DNA from 2 places in the Pseudomonas sp. FA117 genome. Region 1 is predicted to be linked to the other one. Evidence: predicted binding sites of a transcription regulator. Region 1 holds the regulator's gene; the other holds the start of a gene.
What was found. Region 1 encodes FliA, which starts transcription of late flagellar genes. Its sites were predicted from a motif close to CTAAAGTTTNNNNNNNNNNNGCCGNTAA; they were not measured.

Region 1 (7,617 bases):
GATCTTGCTCAATAGTCTGCAAAGGGCCGGGCAAGGTCAGGAAGACGGTGTTCTTCTGGAGCCGAGCATGGCCGAGAAGCTGCAGCGTTCGCTGATCGAGGCGGCGCAGCGCCAGGAGATGCAGGGCCAGCCGGCCATTCTCCTGGTCGCCGGCCCGATCCGTGCCATGCTGTCGAGATTCGGTCGTCTGGCCGTGCCCAACCTGCACGTGCTGGCGTACCAGGAAATACCGGACAACAAGCAAGTCACCATCGTTGCCACCGTGGGCCCTAATGGCTGAGGTAGTGGGTTATGCAAGTTAAGCGTTTTTTCGCCGCCGATATGCGTCAGGCCATGAAGCTGGTCCGTGATGAGCTTGGCGCCGATGCCGCGATCATCGGCAACCGGCGCATCGCCGGGGGTGTCGAGCTGACGGCCGCGCTGGACTACAAGCTGTCCGCCCTGGCCCCGCGCGTGCCCAACGTCGAGCTCGAGGACGAGCTGCGCAAGACCCACTCGCGCATCGCCACTGCCCAGGCCGAACTGGACGGGCGCGGTGAGGTCGATGTCGGCAACCGGCAACTGTTTGCCGGCCTGTCGCTGACCGCCTCCGAGCCGTTGGTCGAGCCGCACGTGGATGTGCCGGCGCCCGCGCCGGCCCCTGCCGCGCCATCGGTGGACAAGCGCGTGTTCGATGCCATGCGCTCGGAGCTCTCCGGCCTGCGCGAGCTGCTCGAAGTGCAGCTGGGGTCGCTTGCCTGGGGCCAGTTGCAGGGCAACAAGCCGCAGCAGGCCAACCTCTGGCGCCGCCTGCAGCGCCTGGGCCTGTCCGGCCCGATCGCCCGCGAACTGCTCGACCTGGCTGGTGAGATCGAAGACCCGCGCCAGGCCTGGCGCATGGTCCTGGCCCACCTGGCGCGCCTGATCGAGGTGCCCGAGGTCGAGCCGATCGAGGAGGGCGGTGTCATCGCCATGGTCGGCCCGGCCGGCATGGGCAAGACCACCACCCTGGCCAAGCTCGCCGCGCGCTACGTGCTCAAGTACGGCTCGCAGCACCTGGCGCTGGTGAGCATGGACAGCTACCGCATCGGTGCCCAGGAGCAGCTCAAGACCCTGGGGCGCATCCTCAACGTACCGGTGACCTACGTCGACCCCGGCCAGTCGCTGGCCCAGGCCCTGGAGCCGCTGCTGCGCAAGCGCGTGGTGCTGATCGATACCGCCGGCCTGCAGGCCAGCGATCCGGCACTGCGCATGCAGCTGGAGTCGCTCGCCAGCCGCGGCATCGCCGCCAAGAACTACCTGGTACTGGCCACCACCAGCCAGAAGCAGGTGCTGACCGCCGCCTACCACAGCTACAAGCGCTGCGGCCTGGCCGGTTGCATCCTGACCAAGCTCGATGAAACGGGCAGCCTCGGCGAAGTGCTGAGCCTGGCCATCAGTCACGAACTGCCCGTGGCCTATCTCACCGATGGTCCGCGCATTCCTGACGACCTGCAGTTGCCGCGCAAGCACCAGTTGGTGAGCCGCGCGGTCAGCGTGCAGTTGCAGGAGGAGCCCAGCGAAGAGGCCATGGCCGACATGTTCGCTGATCTCTACCACAATCCCGATAAGCGCGCGGGTTGAAGATGAACGGCGCAGGGGGTCGGCAGCGATCCGTCAAGTGGGCACGTCCCACGCGAGACAAGGTAAAGAACAGACATGGGTAGCATGCATCCCGTACAGGTGATCGCCGTCACCGGTGGCAAAGGTGGCGTCGGCAAGACCAACGTTTCAGTGAATCTGTCCCTGGCGCTGGCCGAACTCGGCCGCCGGGTCATGCTGCTGGACGCCGACCTGGGTCTGGCCAACGTCGACGTCCTGCTGGGCCTGACCCCCAAGCGCACCCTGGCCGACGTCATCGAAGGCCGTTGCGAGCTGCGCGATGTGCTGCTGCAGGGCCCTGGCGGTGTGCGCATCGTGCCGGCCGCCTCGGGCACGCAGAGCATGGTGCACCTGGCGCCGGCCCAGCACGCCGGGCTGATCCAGGCCTTCAGCGAGATCGGCGACAACCTCGATGTGCTGGTGATCGACACCGCTGCGGGCATCGGTGACTCGGTGGTCAGTTTCGTTCGCGCCGCGCAGGAAGTGCTGCTGGTGGTGTGCGACGAACCCACCTCGATCACCGATGCCTACGCCCTGATCAAGCTGCTCAACCGCGACTACGGCATGAACCGTTTCCGCGTCCTGGCCAACATGGCGCAAAGCCCGCAGGAAGGGCGCAACCTGTTCGCCAAGCTGACCAAGGTCACCGACCGCTTCCTCGACGTCGCGCTGCAGTATGTCGGCGCCGTGCCGTATGACGAATGCGTGCGCAAGGCGGTGCAGAAGCAGCGCGCTGTCTACGAAGCGTTCCCGCGCTCCAAGTGCGCCCTGGCCTTCAAGGCCATCGCGCAGAAGGTCGACAGCTGGCCGCTGCCGGCCAACCCGCGCGGGCACCTGGAGTTCTTCGTCGAGCGCCTGGTTCATCCCACCAGTGCGGGGCCGGTGCTATGAATGCGAGCGGGTTCAAGATGTACAGCAAGGCGTCCAAGGACGCCCAGTACGAGCTGGTCGAGCGCTATGCACCGCTGGTCAAGCGCATCGCCTACCACTTGCTGGCGCGCCTGCCGGCCAACGTGCAGGTCGAGGACCTGATCCAGGCGGGCATGATCGGCCTGCTGGAAGTGGCCAACAAGTACGATGCCAGCAAAGGCGCCAGTTTCGAAACCTACGCCGGCATCCGCATCCGTGGCGCCATGCTCGACGAGGTGCGCAAGGGCGATTGGGCACCCCGTTCGGTGCACCGCAACACGCGCATGGTCAGTGACGCAATTCGCGCCGTCGAAGCAAGAACCGGTCGTGACGCTAAAGATCACGAGGTTGCTGCCGAACTCCAATTGGGTCTCGATGATTATTACGGGATCCTGAACGATACCTTGGGCAGCCGCCTGTTCAGTTTCGACGACCTGCTGCAGGACGGCGAGCACGAAGGGTTGCACGAGGACGGTGCCAGTGGCCAGGTCGAGCCGTCGCGTGATCTGGAAGACGAACGCTTCCAGGCTGCGCTGACCGATGCGATCGCCAACCTGCCGGAGCGCGAGCGCCTGGTCCTGGCGCTGTACTACGACGAAGAGTTGAACCTCAAGGAAATCGGGGAAGTGCTGGGGGTCAGCGAATCGCGTGTCAGCCAGTTGCACAGCCAGTGCGCGGCGCGTCTGCGCAGCCGCCTGGGCGAATGGCGGGCACGTTGAACCCGGGTTCGATGCAGTCGTTGTAAGTGATGCCGAATTGATTGAGCGCGCGCTTGTGAGACGAGCGCGTTTAAGACTGCTTGGAGGTCTAATTGAACAAAGATATGAAAATCCTCATCGTTGACGACTTCTCGACGATGCGGCGGATCATCAAGAACCTGTTGCGTGATCTGGGCTTCACCAACACCGACGAAGCCGACGACGGCACCACCGCGCTGCCGATGCTCGAAAGCGGCCACTACGACTTCCTGGTGACCGACTGGAACATGCCGGGCATGTCCGGCATCGACCTGCTGCGCAAGGTACGTGCCCATGATCGCCTCAAAGGCATGCCGGTGCTGATGGTGACTGCCGAGGCCAAGCGCGACCAGATCATCGAAGCGGCCCAGGCCGGCGTCAACGGCTACGTGGTCAAGCCATTCACCGCGCAGGTGCTCAAAGAAAAGATCGAGAAGATCTTCGAACGCGTCAACGGCTGAAGCATGTCTGGGGGCGCTATGGAATCAAGAAACGATTCTCTGGGGGAGTTCGAGTCGACCCTGAAGAAGCACGCCGAACAGCTGGTGCAGAGCCTTGAGCGCGGCCAGTTCGGCGAGGCGGTGCAGCTGATCCACCAGCTCAACCAGACCCGTGACCGCGGCCTGTACCAGGAAGTCGGCAAGCTGACCCGCGAGTTGCACAGCGCCATCGTCAGCTTCCAGATCGACCCGCGCATGCCGCAGGCCGAGGAAGTGTCGCAGATCACCGACGCCACCGAACGGCTGTCCTACGTGGTGCGGCTGACCGAGAACGCGGCCAACCGCACCATGGACCTGGTGGAGCAGAGCACGCCGGTGCTCAACGACCTGGCGACAGAGGCGCAGGGCCTGTCTGCCGACTGGCAGCGCTTCATGCGCCGCGAAGTGGCGGCGCCGGAGTTCCGCGAGCTGGTCAAGCGCGTCGACAGTTTCCTGACGCAAAGTGCCGAGGGCAACCGCAAGGTCGCCGGCCACCTCAACGATATTCTCCTGGCTCAGGACTATCAGGACCTGACCGGGCAGGTGATCAAGCGGGTGACCGCGCTGGTCACCGAAGTCGAAAGCAATCTGCTCAAGCTCGTGCTGATGGCCAGTCAAGTCGACCGCTTTGCCGGCATCGAACATGACCACGATCAATTGCGCGCTGAAAAAGATGAAGAAAAACATCCAACTCGGGGTGAAGGTCCGCAGATTCATGCCGATAAGCGTGAAGACGTCGTGTCCGGTCAGGACGATGTCGACGATCTGCTGTCCAGCCTGGGTTTTTAGGGAGCACGTTTAATGAGCTTCGGCGCCGATGAAGAAATCCTTCAGGATTTCCTGGTAGAAGCCGGCGAAATCCTCGAGCAACTGTCCGAGCAACTGGTCGAGCTGGAAAGCCGGCCCGATGATGCGGACTTGCTCAATGCGATCTTTCGCGGTTTTCACACTGTAAAAGGGGGCGCCGGCTTCCTTCAGCTCAATGAGCTGGTGGAGTGCTGCCACATTGCCGAGAACGTCTTCGACATCCTGCGCAAGGGAGAGCGCCGGGTCGATGCCGAACTGATGGATGTGGTGCTCGAAGCGCTGGACACGGTGAACAGCATGTTCGGCCAGGTCCGCGAGCGCAGCGACATCACCCCGGCCACGCCTGAACTGCTGGCCGCGCTGTCGCGCCTGGCCGAGCCTGCCAGCGCCGACGCCATGGCACCGGTTGCCGCAGCGCCCGTCGCCGTCGAAGCGCCCGCTGCCGAGCCGGACATCACCGACACCGAGTTCGAACAACTGCTCGACTCCCTCGACGCGGTCAAGGCCCAGGCCGAGGCGGCCGAGCAGTCGCAGGGCCAGGCCGTTTCCGGCGCTGCCGACGAGATCACCGACGCCGAGTTCGAATCGCTGCTCGACCAGTTGCACGGCAAGGGCCAGTTCTCGCCGGAAGTTGCTGCGAGCGAGCCTGAGGCTGCCGTTACAGCGCCTGCCAGTGACGAGATCACCGACGCCGAGTTCGAAGCATTGCTCGACCAGTTGCACGGCAAGGGCACCTTCGCCGCCGATGCACTGCCAGGCACCGAAGTGGCGGCGAGTGCGCCGATGGCCGAACCTGCCGGCGACCACATCACCGACAACGAATTCGAAGCGCTGCTCGATCAACTGCACGGCAAGGGCAAGTTCAGTGGCGATGCCGTCGCTGCTGAGGCGCCTGCCGTTGCCGTGGCTGCCGCTCCTGCTGCCAAGGTTGAAAGCAAACCGGTCGCCAAGCCGGCGACTGCTCCCGCTGCGGCCGCCAAGCCGGCCGCAGCTCCGGCCCCGGCGCGCGCTGCAGCTCCGGCTGCCGACAAGCACGGCGCCAGCGAGGCGGAAACCACGGTGCGGGTCGACACCGCGCGCCTGGATGAAATCATGAACATGGTCGGCGAGCTGGTGCTGGTGCGTAACCGCCTGGTGCGCCTGGGCCTGAACAGCGGCGACGAGGCCATGTCCAAGGCCGTGTCCAACCTCGACGTGGTCACCGCCGACCTGCAGACCGCGGTGATGAAGACCCGCATGCAGCCGATCAAGAAAGTCTTCGGCCGCTTCCCGCGCCTGGTTCGCGACCTGGCCCGCCAGCTCAAGAAAGAGATCAACCTGGAGCTGGTCGGCGAAGAGACCGACCTGGACAAGAACCTGGTCGAGGCCCTGGCCGATCCGTTGGTGCACCTGGTGCGCAACGCGGTCGACCATGGCGTCGAGACCCCCGAGGAGCGCGAGGCTTCCGGCAAGTCGCGCACCGGCCGCGTGGTGTTGTCGGCCGAGCAGGAGGGTGACCACATCCTGTTGTCGATCTCCGACGACGGCAAGGGCATGGATCCCAACATCCTGCGCGCCAAGGCCGTCGAGAAGGGGCTGATGGACAAGGATGCCGCCGACCGCCTGAGCGAGTCGGACTGCTACAACCTGATCTTCGCCCCGGGCTTCTCGACCAAGACCGAGATTTCCGACGTGTCCGGCCGTGGCGTGGGCATGGACGTGGTGAAGACCAAGATTTCCCAGCTCAACGGCTCGATCAACATCTTCTCGGCCAAGGGCCAGGGCTCGAAGATCGTCATCAAGGTGCCACTGACGCTGGCAATCATGCCGACGCTGATGGTGATGCTGGGCAACCAGGCGTTCGCCTTCCCGCTGGTCAACGTCAACGAGATCTTCCACCTGGACCTGTCGCGCACTAACGTCGTCGACGGCCAGGAAGTGGTGATCGTGCGCGACAAGGCACTGCCGCTGTTCTACCTCAAGCGCTGGCTGGTCCAGGACCAGCAGCACGAGGAGCAGCTCGAAGGGCACGTGGTGATCCTGTCGGTCGGCACCCAGCGCATCGGCTTCGTGGTCGACCAGCTGGTGGGCCAGGAAGAGGTGGTGATCAAGCCGCTGGGCAAGATGCTCCAGGGCACCCCGGGCATGTCCGGCGCGACCATCACCGGCGACGGTCGTATCGCGTTGATCCTCGACGTACCGAGCATGCTCAAGCGTTACGCCGCCCGGCGTATTTGATTTCGGCGGCGCGACCTGGCGGTTGCGCCGCCTAATGGAGTGTTTATGGCAGTCAAGGTCCTGGTGGTGGATGATTCCGGTTTCTTCCGCCGCCGCGTCTCGGAAATCCTCTCGGCGGACCCGACCATCCAGGTGGTCGGCACCGCGACCAACGGCAAGGAAGCGATCGACCAGGCGCTGGCGCTCAAGCCCGATGTGATCACCATGGACTACGAGATGCCGATGATGGACGGCATCACCGCCGTGCGCCACATCATGCAGCGCTGCCCGACACCGGTCCTGATGTTCTCCTCGCTCACCCACGAAGGCGCGCGCGTAACCCTCGATGCGCTGGACGCAGGGGCGGTCGATTACCTGCCGAAGAACTTCGAGGATATTTCGCGCAACCCCGAGAAGGTCAAGCAGATGCTGTGCGAGAAGGTCCATACCATCTCGCGCAGCAATCGCCGTTTCAGCAGCTTCGCCAGCCACGCACCAAGCCCGGTCGCCAGCGCCGCGCCCAGCACCAGCCATGCTCCGGCCAGCACCTTGGGCAGCACTGTTCCGGCTCGCGCTGCGGCGCCGGTGCGTGCCGCAGCCAGCCATTCGCCAGCCCCCAAGCGCAAGCCTTACAAGCTGGTCGCCATCGGCACCTCCACCGGTGGCCCGGTGGCGCTGCAGCGGGTCCTGACGCAACTGCCCGCCAGCTTCCCGGCGCCCATCGTGCTGATCCAGCACATGCCGGCTGCGTTCACCAAGGCCTTCGCCGAGCGCCTCGACAAGCTGTGCAAGATCAGCGTCAAGGAGGCCGAGGACGGCGATGTGCTGCGTCCGGGCCTGGCGCTGCTGGCCCCTGGTGGCAAGCAGAT
Region 2 (7,617 bases), 1.0 Mb from region 1:
GCCTGAGCGCCAACTCGCCGATGGCCTTGCGCGCCGCGGCCATCGGCGGGTTGGGGATTGCCAGTTTCGACCGTTTCATCGTGCATGACGCCTTGCTCGACGGGCGACTGCTACCGGTACTTGCCGATTGGCAGCTGCCTGGCCGCAACCTGTACGCCGTGTATCCGCACAGTCGCTACCTGGCACCGAAGGTCCGCGCACTGCTCGACTATGTGCAGACTTACTACGCGACCGCGCGCTGGGCAGCTTGATTGGTGCAATAAGCGCACATCTCATGGCTATTTCATGACGTATTTGTGCGAAAGATAACGGGATAACCTTCGCCCACTCACATCGACTGGCGAAGGAGCCTCCCATGAAAACCCTGCATTGCCTGATTGCCGGCCTCACCCTCGGCAGCCTCGCCCTCACCGCACAAGCCACCGAAACCAACGCTGTCTCCGTACCCGACAGCGCCGTACTCAAATGGCAGGACGTGCCCAATACCCAAGGCGCAGTCAGCTATGCCAACGTCGAAGGCGACATCTTCGGCAAGGGGGCATACTCGGCCTACGTGAAATTCAGGAAGGGTGTCGACAACGGCCTGCACCAGCACTCTCAGACCCTGCCGACCGTTGTGCTCGAGGGCACATTCTATGCGGTGATCGACGGCAAGCGTGTCGAGTATCCTGCCGGCGCCTACTACAAGCTGCCCGCCGACCTGGTGCACGAAAGCGGCTGTACGGCGGCCGCCGACTGCCTGCTGTTTCAGTACCAGGCCGATGCTTTCGACCTGAAGCCGGTCAAAGGCTGACACGCTGGGGCCGCGTTGCGGCCCCTGCTGCTCAGAAGTCGAAGAACACCGTCTCCCCTTCCCCTTGAATGCGGATATCGAAGCGATACGCCGTCTTCCCGTCCACCTCGCAGCGCTTGGCAATCAGCGTCTCGCGTCGCTGCGGTTGCTCGATCAGGTTGAGCACCGGGCACTTGCCGTTGGCCTCGGCCTCGTCGTCGAAGTACAACCGGGTGTGCAGGTGAATGTTGATCCCCCGGGCGAACAGGCTGATGTTGATGTGCGGCGCCATCGGAACCCCGGCGGCGTTGTTCACCACACCCGGCTTCACCGTGTGCAGGGTCCATTCGCCGGCGTCGAAGGTCGTAGCCGTCCGGCCGAAGCTGTTGAAGGCGTTTTCCAGGTTGAACTCGTCCTGGTACAGGCCATTGGCGTCGGCCTGCCACACCTCGAGAAACGAGTCGCGCACCAGATGGCCATTGCCGTCGTACACCTGGCCGATCAGCAGTATGTGCTCGCCCTCAGCCTGTGGGCTGGCCAGGCGGTTCCAGATCTCGTGGGCGCGGGTCGGATTGCCGGCAGCCTCCAGGGCCAGGCCGATGTGCACGTAGGGGCCGGCGGTCTGCGAGGGGGTTTCCGGCAGCAGTTCGATAGGCATGACGGGCTCCTCAGCGGTTTTCGAAGTGGGTCTGGCGCTGCCCGCGCAGCACGATGTCGAAGCGGTAGGCCAGGCAGTCCATCGGGTTGGCGTGGTTCATGTCCAGCCGTGCGATCAGGCGCTGGACCGCCTCGGGGTTGGCGATCGACTTGACGATCGGACACATCGGAATCAATGGGTCGCCCTCGAAGTACAGTTGGGTGATCAGCCTGGTGGCGATCGACGGGCCGCTGACCGAGAAGTGGATATGCGCCGGACGCCAGTCGTTGGGGCCGTTGCGCCACGGATAGGGCCCAGGCTTGATGGTGCGGAAGCTGTAGTAGCCGTCACGGTCGGTGAGGCAGCGGCCGACGCCACCGAAGTTCGGATCGAGCGGGGCCAGGTAGCGGTCGTTCTTGTGCCGGTAGCGACCACCGGCATTGGCCTGCCACATCTCCACCAAGGTGTTGGCGACCGGTTTGCCGTACTGGTCGAGCACGCGGCCGGCAACGATGATGCGTTCGCCGATCGGCAGCCCACCGTTGTTGAAGTTCAGCAGCAGGTCATGGTCGTGTTCACCGAAGCGCAGGTGGGAAAAGTCCGGGCCGGTGCTTTCGCTGACCGACTGCGGGATGCTCACCAGCGCCTGGCGAGGTGAGCGGGCGATGGATGTCTTGTAGTCAGGCGTGAAGGCTTTGGGATGCCAGTTGCGATCACGGATCACGAAGCGGCTGGTGTCCTGGGCGGGCATGGCCGTTTTCCTCTCTTGGAATTGTTCGAGTCGCCTGTGCGTGGCAGGCGGACTTGCAGTTTCCGGCAGCTCGCGCACGCTGGATACTGAAAACACCACGCCCACACATAACCATATGGTTATGCAACTTTTCGCCACATCACCCTCTCTCAAGCGCTGGACTATCCTGCATGGACTGCGGTGCCTGGCACAGGAACGGGCTACCTGCGAAAGCCATCGTGCATTCCCACAGCCCAGCACTACCCCTCACAGCGGAGAACTTCTATGGACTGGCGAAAAGGCCGACGCAGCGACAACGTGGTCGATGCCCGCGGCGAAGGTGGCGGCGGCGGAATGCGCTTTGGTGGCGGCAAGGGCCTGGGCCTTGGCGCCGTGCTGCTGATCGTCGGCATCGGCTGGCTCACCGGCCAGGACCCGTTGCAGATCCTCGGCCAGCTCGCCGGCCAGATGGAGCAGCAACAGACCGCCCCCAGCGGCGCCGGTGGCAAGGCGCCGCCGGCCAACGACGAGCAGGCCGAGTTCGTTGCCTCGATCCTCGGCGACACCGAAGACACCTGGAAAGCCCTGTTCGCCCAGGCCGGCAAGCAGTACCGCGATCCGAAGCTGGTGCTGTTCAGCGGCCAGGTCAACTCGGCCTGCGGCTTCGCCTCCTCGGCGGTCGGCCCCTTCTACTGCCCCGGCGATCAGCGGGTGTACCTGGACATGTCGTTCTTCCGCGAGATGGAAACCCGCTTCGCCGCCGCCGGCGACTTCGCCCAGGCCTACGTGATCGCCCACGAGATCGGCCATCACGTGCAGACCCTGCTCGGGGTGTCGGCCAAGGTCGATGCCGCACGCCGCAGCGGCCAGCGCCTGGAAGGCGACAACGGTTTGCTGGTGCGCCAGGAACTGCAGGCCGACTGCCTGGCGGGCGTCTGGGCGTACCAGGCGCAGAAGCGCCTCAACTGGCTGGAGCCCGGCGATGTCGAAGAGGCGTTGAACGCGGCCAATGCCATCGGTGACGACCGCCTCCAGCAGCAGGGCCAGGGCCGCGTGGTGCCCGACTCGTTCACCCACGGCACCTCGGCCCAGCGCGTGCGCTGGTTCAAGACCGGCTTCTCCAGCGGCGACCTGAACCGCTGCGACACCTTCAGCGCACGCAACCTGTAACGCCCGTCGAAACGGGCGTTGCAGAGCCTTTCCGGAACGCAATACGACCAATGGGTCATTTTTCTGCTGAAAAACGTTTCAGCGACAGCCGATTCGGCCGATAACCCCATGGACCCATCAGCTGGCCCCTACAAGAACAACGCCCAGCGACGTGAGATTTTGCGAGACACTTTTTCTGGAGAGCGTGCATGAACAGATGGTTTGCCGACAAGAGCGTAAACCTCAAGCTCGGGCTGGGCTTCGGCCTGGTCCTGGTATTGACCGGCCTGCTGGCCCTGGCCAGCTGGACCAGCCTGGGCAGCCTCATCAACCGCAGCAACTGGATGAGCGACATCACCCGGCTGAACATCGACCTGACCAACCTGCGGGTGGCGCGCCTGCAATACATGATCGCCAACGGCGACGACGCCGCGGCGGCCAACACCCTGGCCAAGCTGGAAACCTTCAGCGCCCAGCAGCAGCACCTGGAAAACACCTTCAAGAGCCCCGAGAACCTCAAGCTGCTGCGCGAGCTGGGCAAGATCATTGCCGATTACCGCGTCTCGCTCGACAAGATGCGGGCGGGCTACAAGGTCACCCTCAGCGCCCGTGCGACCCTCGACCAGAACGCAGCCAAGGCCATCCAGATGATCGAGACGATCAGCAAGGATGTGCTGGCCCGCGATGAAAGCGATGCCGCTCGCCTGCAGCAGTACCTGGTGATCAGCAAGGCGCGCCAGCAGCTCACCCAACTGCGCCTGGACGTGCGCAGCTACGTTGCGGCGCCCAGCGACAGTGCCGAACAGGCCGTGCTGCGCCAGCTGGATCTGACCCTGGGCGAGATCGACGGTCTCAAGGGCGCGTTGACCAGCGACGCAGGCAACATCCAGCAGTTCGAAGGCGCCGTGCGCGCCTATGGCGACTCGATCCGCCAACTGCGCGACTCGACCGCGCAGATTGCCGTGGCCCGTCAGGAAATGACCGTGCAGGGCACCGACATCGTCAAGCTCAGCGACGAGTTGTACAAGATCCAGCTCGAACGCCGCGACGTCGAGAGCGCCCAGGCGCGCAGCCTGCAGATCGGCGCCACCCTGCTGGCGCTGGTCTTCGGTGTGCTGGCCGCCCTGATCATCACCCGCCAGATCACCCGCCCGCTGCGCGAGACCCTGCAGGTGGTGGAGCGCATCGCCAGCGGCGACCTGACGCAGAACCTGCAGGTGACCCGTCGCGACGAACTGGGCGTGCTGCAGCAAGGCATCGCGCGCATGGGCACGACCCTGCGCGACCTGATCAGCGGCATCCGCGATGGTGTCACCCAGATCGCCAGCGCCGCCGAAGAACTGTCGGCGGTGACCGAGCAGACCAGCGCCGGGGCCAACAGCCAGAAAGTCGAAACCGACCAGGTGGCCACCGCCATGCACGAGATGGCCGCCACCGTGCAGGAGGTCGCGCGCAACGCCGAGCAGGCCTCGCACGCCGCCACCAACGCTGACGACGAAGCGCGCGCCGGCGACAAGGTGGTGGGCGAGGCGATCAGCCAGATCGAGCGCCTGGCCGCCGAGGTGCACCGTTCGACCGAAGCGATGAACCTGCTGCAACAGGAAAGCCAGAAGATCGGCAGCGTCATGGACGTGATCAAGTCGGTGGCCGAACAGACCAACCTGCTGGCGCTCAACGCGGCCATCGAAGCGGCGCGTGCCGGTGAGGCCGGGCGCGGTTTCGCGGTGGTCGCCGACGAGGTGCGCGGCCTGGCCCAGCGCACGCAGAAATCCACCGAAGAGATCGAGGAACTGGTCGCCAGCCTGCAGAACGGCACCCAGCAGGTGGCCAGCGCCATGCTCGGCAGCCGCACCCTGACCGACAGCAGCGTGGAGCTGGCGCGCAAGGCCGGCGTCTCGCTGGAGAACATCACCAGTACTGTGTCCGGCATCCAGTCGATGAACCAGCAGATCGCCGCTGCGGCCGAGCAGCAGAGCGCCGTGGCCGAAGAGATCAGCCGCAGCATCCTCAACGTGCGGGACGTGTCCGAGCAGACCGCGGCGGCGAGCGACGAAACTGCAGCCTCCAGCGTCGAACTGGCCCGCCTGGGTGGACAACTGCAAACCCTGGTCAGCCATTTCCGCGTCTGACCACGACCCTTCCGGGGCCGCGTCGCGGCCCCGATCCTCTCCCCGGAAATCTGCTGAACGGCGTTTCAGCTCCCGCAGACATTGCCGATATCTCTTCTGCGGCAATGGAGGGCCCATCACAAAAACAGCTGCCGAATGACGCGAATTCCGCGAGCAGGCGCTTTCCCGGGGAACCTCCATGAGCAACTGGTTTGCCAATATCAGCGTCAAACTCAAACTGATGCTGGGCTTCGGCCTGGTCCTTCTACTCACCACCGCCCTGGCCCTGACCGGCTGGAACAGCCTCGAAAACCTCGTTGCCCGCAGCAACTCGATGGCCCAGATCACCCAGTTCAACACCCACCTGAACAACCTGCGCGTGGCGCGCCTGCAATACATGCTCGCCGACGGCGACGAAAGCGCCGCGACCACCGTGCTGGCGCGGCTCGACACCTTCAACCAGTACAAACAGGAACTGCTGGCCAGTTTCGAGCACCCGCAGAGCCTGCAACTGCTGCGCGAGCAAGCCACCTACATCGATCAGTACCGCGCTTCGCTGGACAAGATGCGCCAGGGCTACCGCACCCTCGCCACCCAGCCCGATGCCCAGCAGCCGGTGCGCGATGCGCGGGCGGCAATCGCCAGCGCGCGCCAGGAGATGATCGAGGAACAGGCGCAGATCACCCAGCGCAGCGACGAGCTGTACAAGATCGAGCTTGGCGGTCGCGACAGCGACGCCGCCCAGGCCCGCAACCTGCAACTGGGCGTGGCCCTGCTGGCACTGCTGTTCGGCCTGCTGGCCGCGATGCTCATCACCCGCCAGATCACCCGTCCGTTGCAGCAAACGCTGGAAGCGGTGAAGAAGATCGCCGAGGGCGACCTGAGCGAACGCCTGCAGGTCAGCCGGCGAGACGAGCTGGGCATGCTGCAGCAAGGCATCGTCGGCATGGCTGGCACGCTGCGCGGGCTGATCGGCGGCATCCGCGACGGGGTCACACAGATCGCCAGCGCGGCCGAGGAGCTGTCGGCAGTCACCGAGCAGACCAGCGCCGGGGTCAATCATCAGAAGCTCGAGACCGACCAGGTGGCCACCGCCATGCACGAGATGACGGCGACCGTGCAGGAGGTCGCGCGCAATGCCGAGCAGGCTTCGCAGGCCGCGACCCAGGCCGACGCTCAAGCCCGTGCAGGCGACAAGGTGGTGAACGAGGCCATCGGCCAGATCGAGCGCCTGGCTGCCGAGGTCCAGCACTCGACCGAGGCGATGCACCTGTTGCAGCAGGAGAGCCAGAAGATCGGCAGCGTCATGGACGTGATCAAGTCGGTCGCCCAGCAGACCAACCTGCTGGCGCTCAATGCCGCCATCGAGGCCGCCCGCGCCGGTGAGGCCGGGCGTGGCTTCGCGGTGGTCGCCGACGAGGTGCGCGGCCTGGCCCAGCGCACGCAGAAGTCCACCGAAGAGATCGAGGAACTGGTCGCCAGCCTGCAGGGCGGTACCCAGCGGGTGGCCAGCGCGATGCAGGGCAGCAGCGGGCTGACCGACAGCAGCGTGGAACTGGCGCGCAAGGCCGGTGCTTCGCTGGCCAGCATCACCCGGACCGTGTCAGGGATCCAGGCGATGAACCAGCAGATTGCCGCGGCAGCCGAGCAGCAGAGTGCCGTGGCCGACGAGATCGGGCGCAGCATCGTGAATGTGCGTGATGTTTCGCAACAGACGGCGGCGGCCAGTGAAGAGACGGCGGCGTCCAGCGTGGAACTGGCGCGGTTGGGCGGGCAGTTGCAGACGATGGTCAGTCACTTCCGCGTCTGAAGCCAGGCGGCTCGGGGCTGGCATCGGCATTCGCGGGGCAATCGACGTGCCGAAGCGCCGCAACCACAGGATTCCTCACTGCCCTTGAGCTCGGTGAGGAACCTGTGGTCTACCCGGCAATGGCGGTGACCGGTATTACTTGACGATCATCCCTACTCCACGCCCACGTGGATCGGATGCGGTCTCGAGCTTGTCGCCGGTCACGCGGATCGCCTGGATGTCACCCATCTCCCAGCCTTGGTCTTCGAGCACGTAGCCCATTTTCTTCAGGTCGTCCGCCACCTGCCCTTTCAGCGGCGCATAGCTGTCGAAATAAATGGTGTCCTTGGGCAGCAACTGGTGGTGCACACGTTGCGCGGCCACGGCTTTTTCCAGCGGCATGCCGTAGTCGTACAGGTTGTTCATCACCTG

Region 2: a site for FliA is predicted at 3,386-3,413, ahead of AC1TXO_RS23245 (methyl-accepting chemotaxis protein). Genes of this name have one in related genera too.

Annotation. Positions count from the first base shown of each region.
Region 1 is NZ_CM170675.1:4,039,314-4,046,930, reverse strand. It holds gene flhA (flagellar biosynthesis protein FlhA) at 1-280, shown strand, start outside; gene flhF (flagellar biosynthesis GTPase FlhF) at 292-1,602, shown strand; gene fleN (flagellar synthesis regulator FleN) at 1,678-2,511, shown strand; gene fliA (RNA polymerase sigma factor FliA) at 2,508-3,248, shown strand; gene AC1TXO_RS18705 (chemotaxis response regulator CheY) at 3,353-3,727, shown strand; gene AC1TXO_RS18700 (protein phosphatase CheZ) at 3,746-4,534, shown strand; gene AC1TXO_RS18695 (chemotaxis protein CheA) at 4,547-6,769, shown strand; gene AC1TXO_RS18690 (protein-glutamate methylesterase/protein-glutamine glutaminase) at 6,815-7,617, shown strand, end outside.
Region 2 is NZ_CM170675.1:5,041,241-5,048,857, forward strand. It holds gene AC1TXO_RS23220 (LysR family transcriptional regulator) at 1-251, shown strand, start outside; gene AC1TXO_RS23225 (cupin domain-containing protein) at 356-793, shown strand; gene pcaG (protocatechuate 3,4-dioxygenase subunit alpha) at 825-1,430, opposite strand; gene pcaH (protocatechuate 3,4-dioxygenase subunit beta) at 1,441-2,160, opposite strand; gene ypfJ (KPN_02809 family neutral zinc metallopeptidase) at 2,425-3,309, shown strand; gene AC1TXO_RS23245 (methyl-accepting chemotaxis protein) at 3,498-5,417, shown strand; gene AC1TXO_RS23250 (methyl-accepting chemotaxis protein) at 5,596-7,206, shown strand; gene ggt (gamma-glutamyltransferase) at 7,342-7,617, opposite strand, start outside.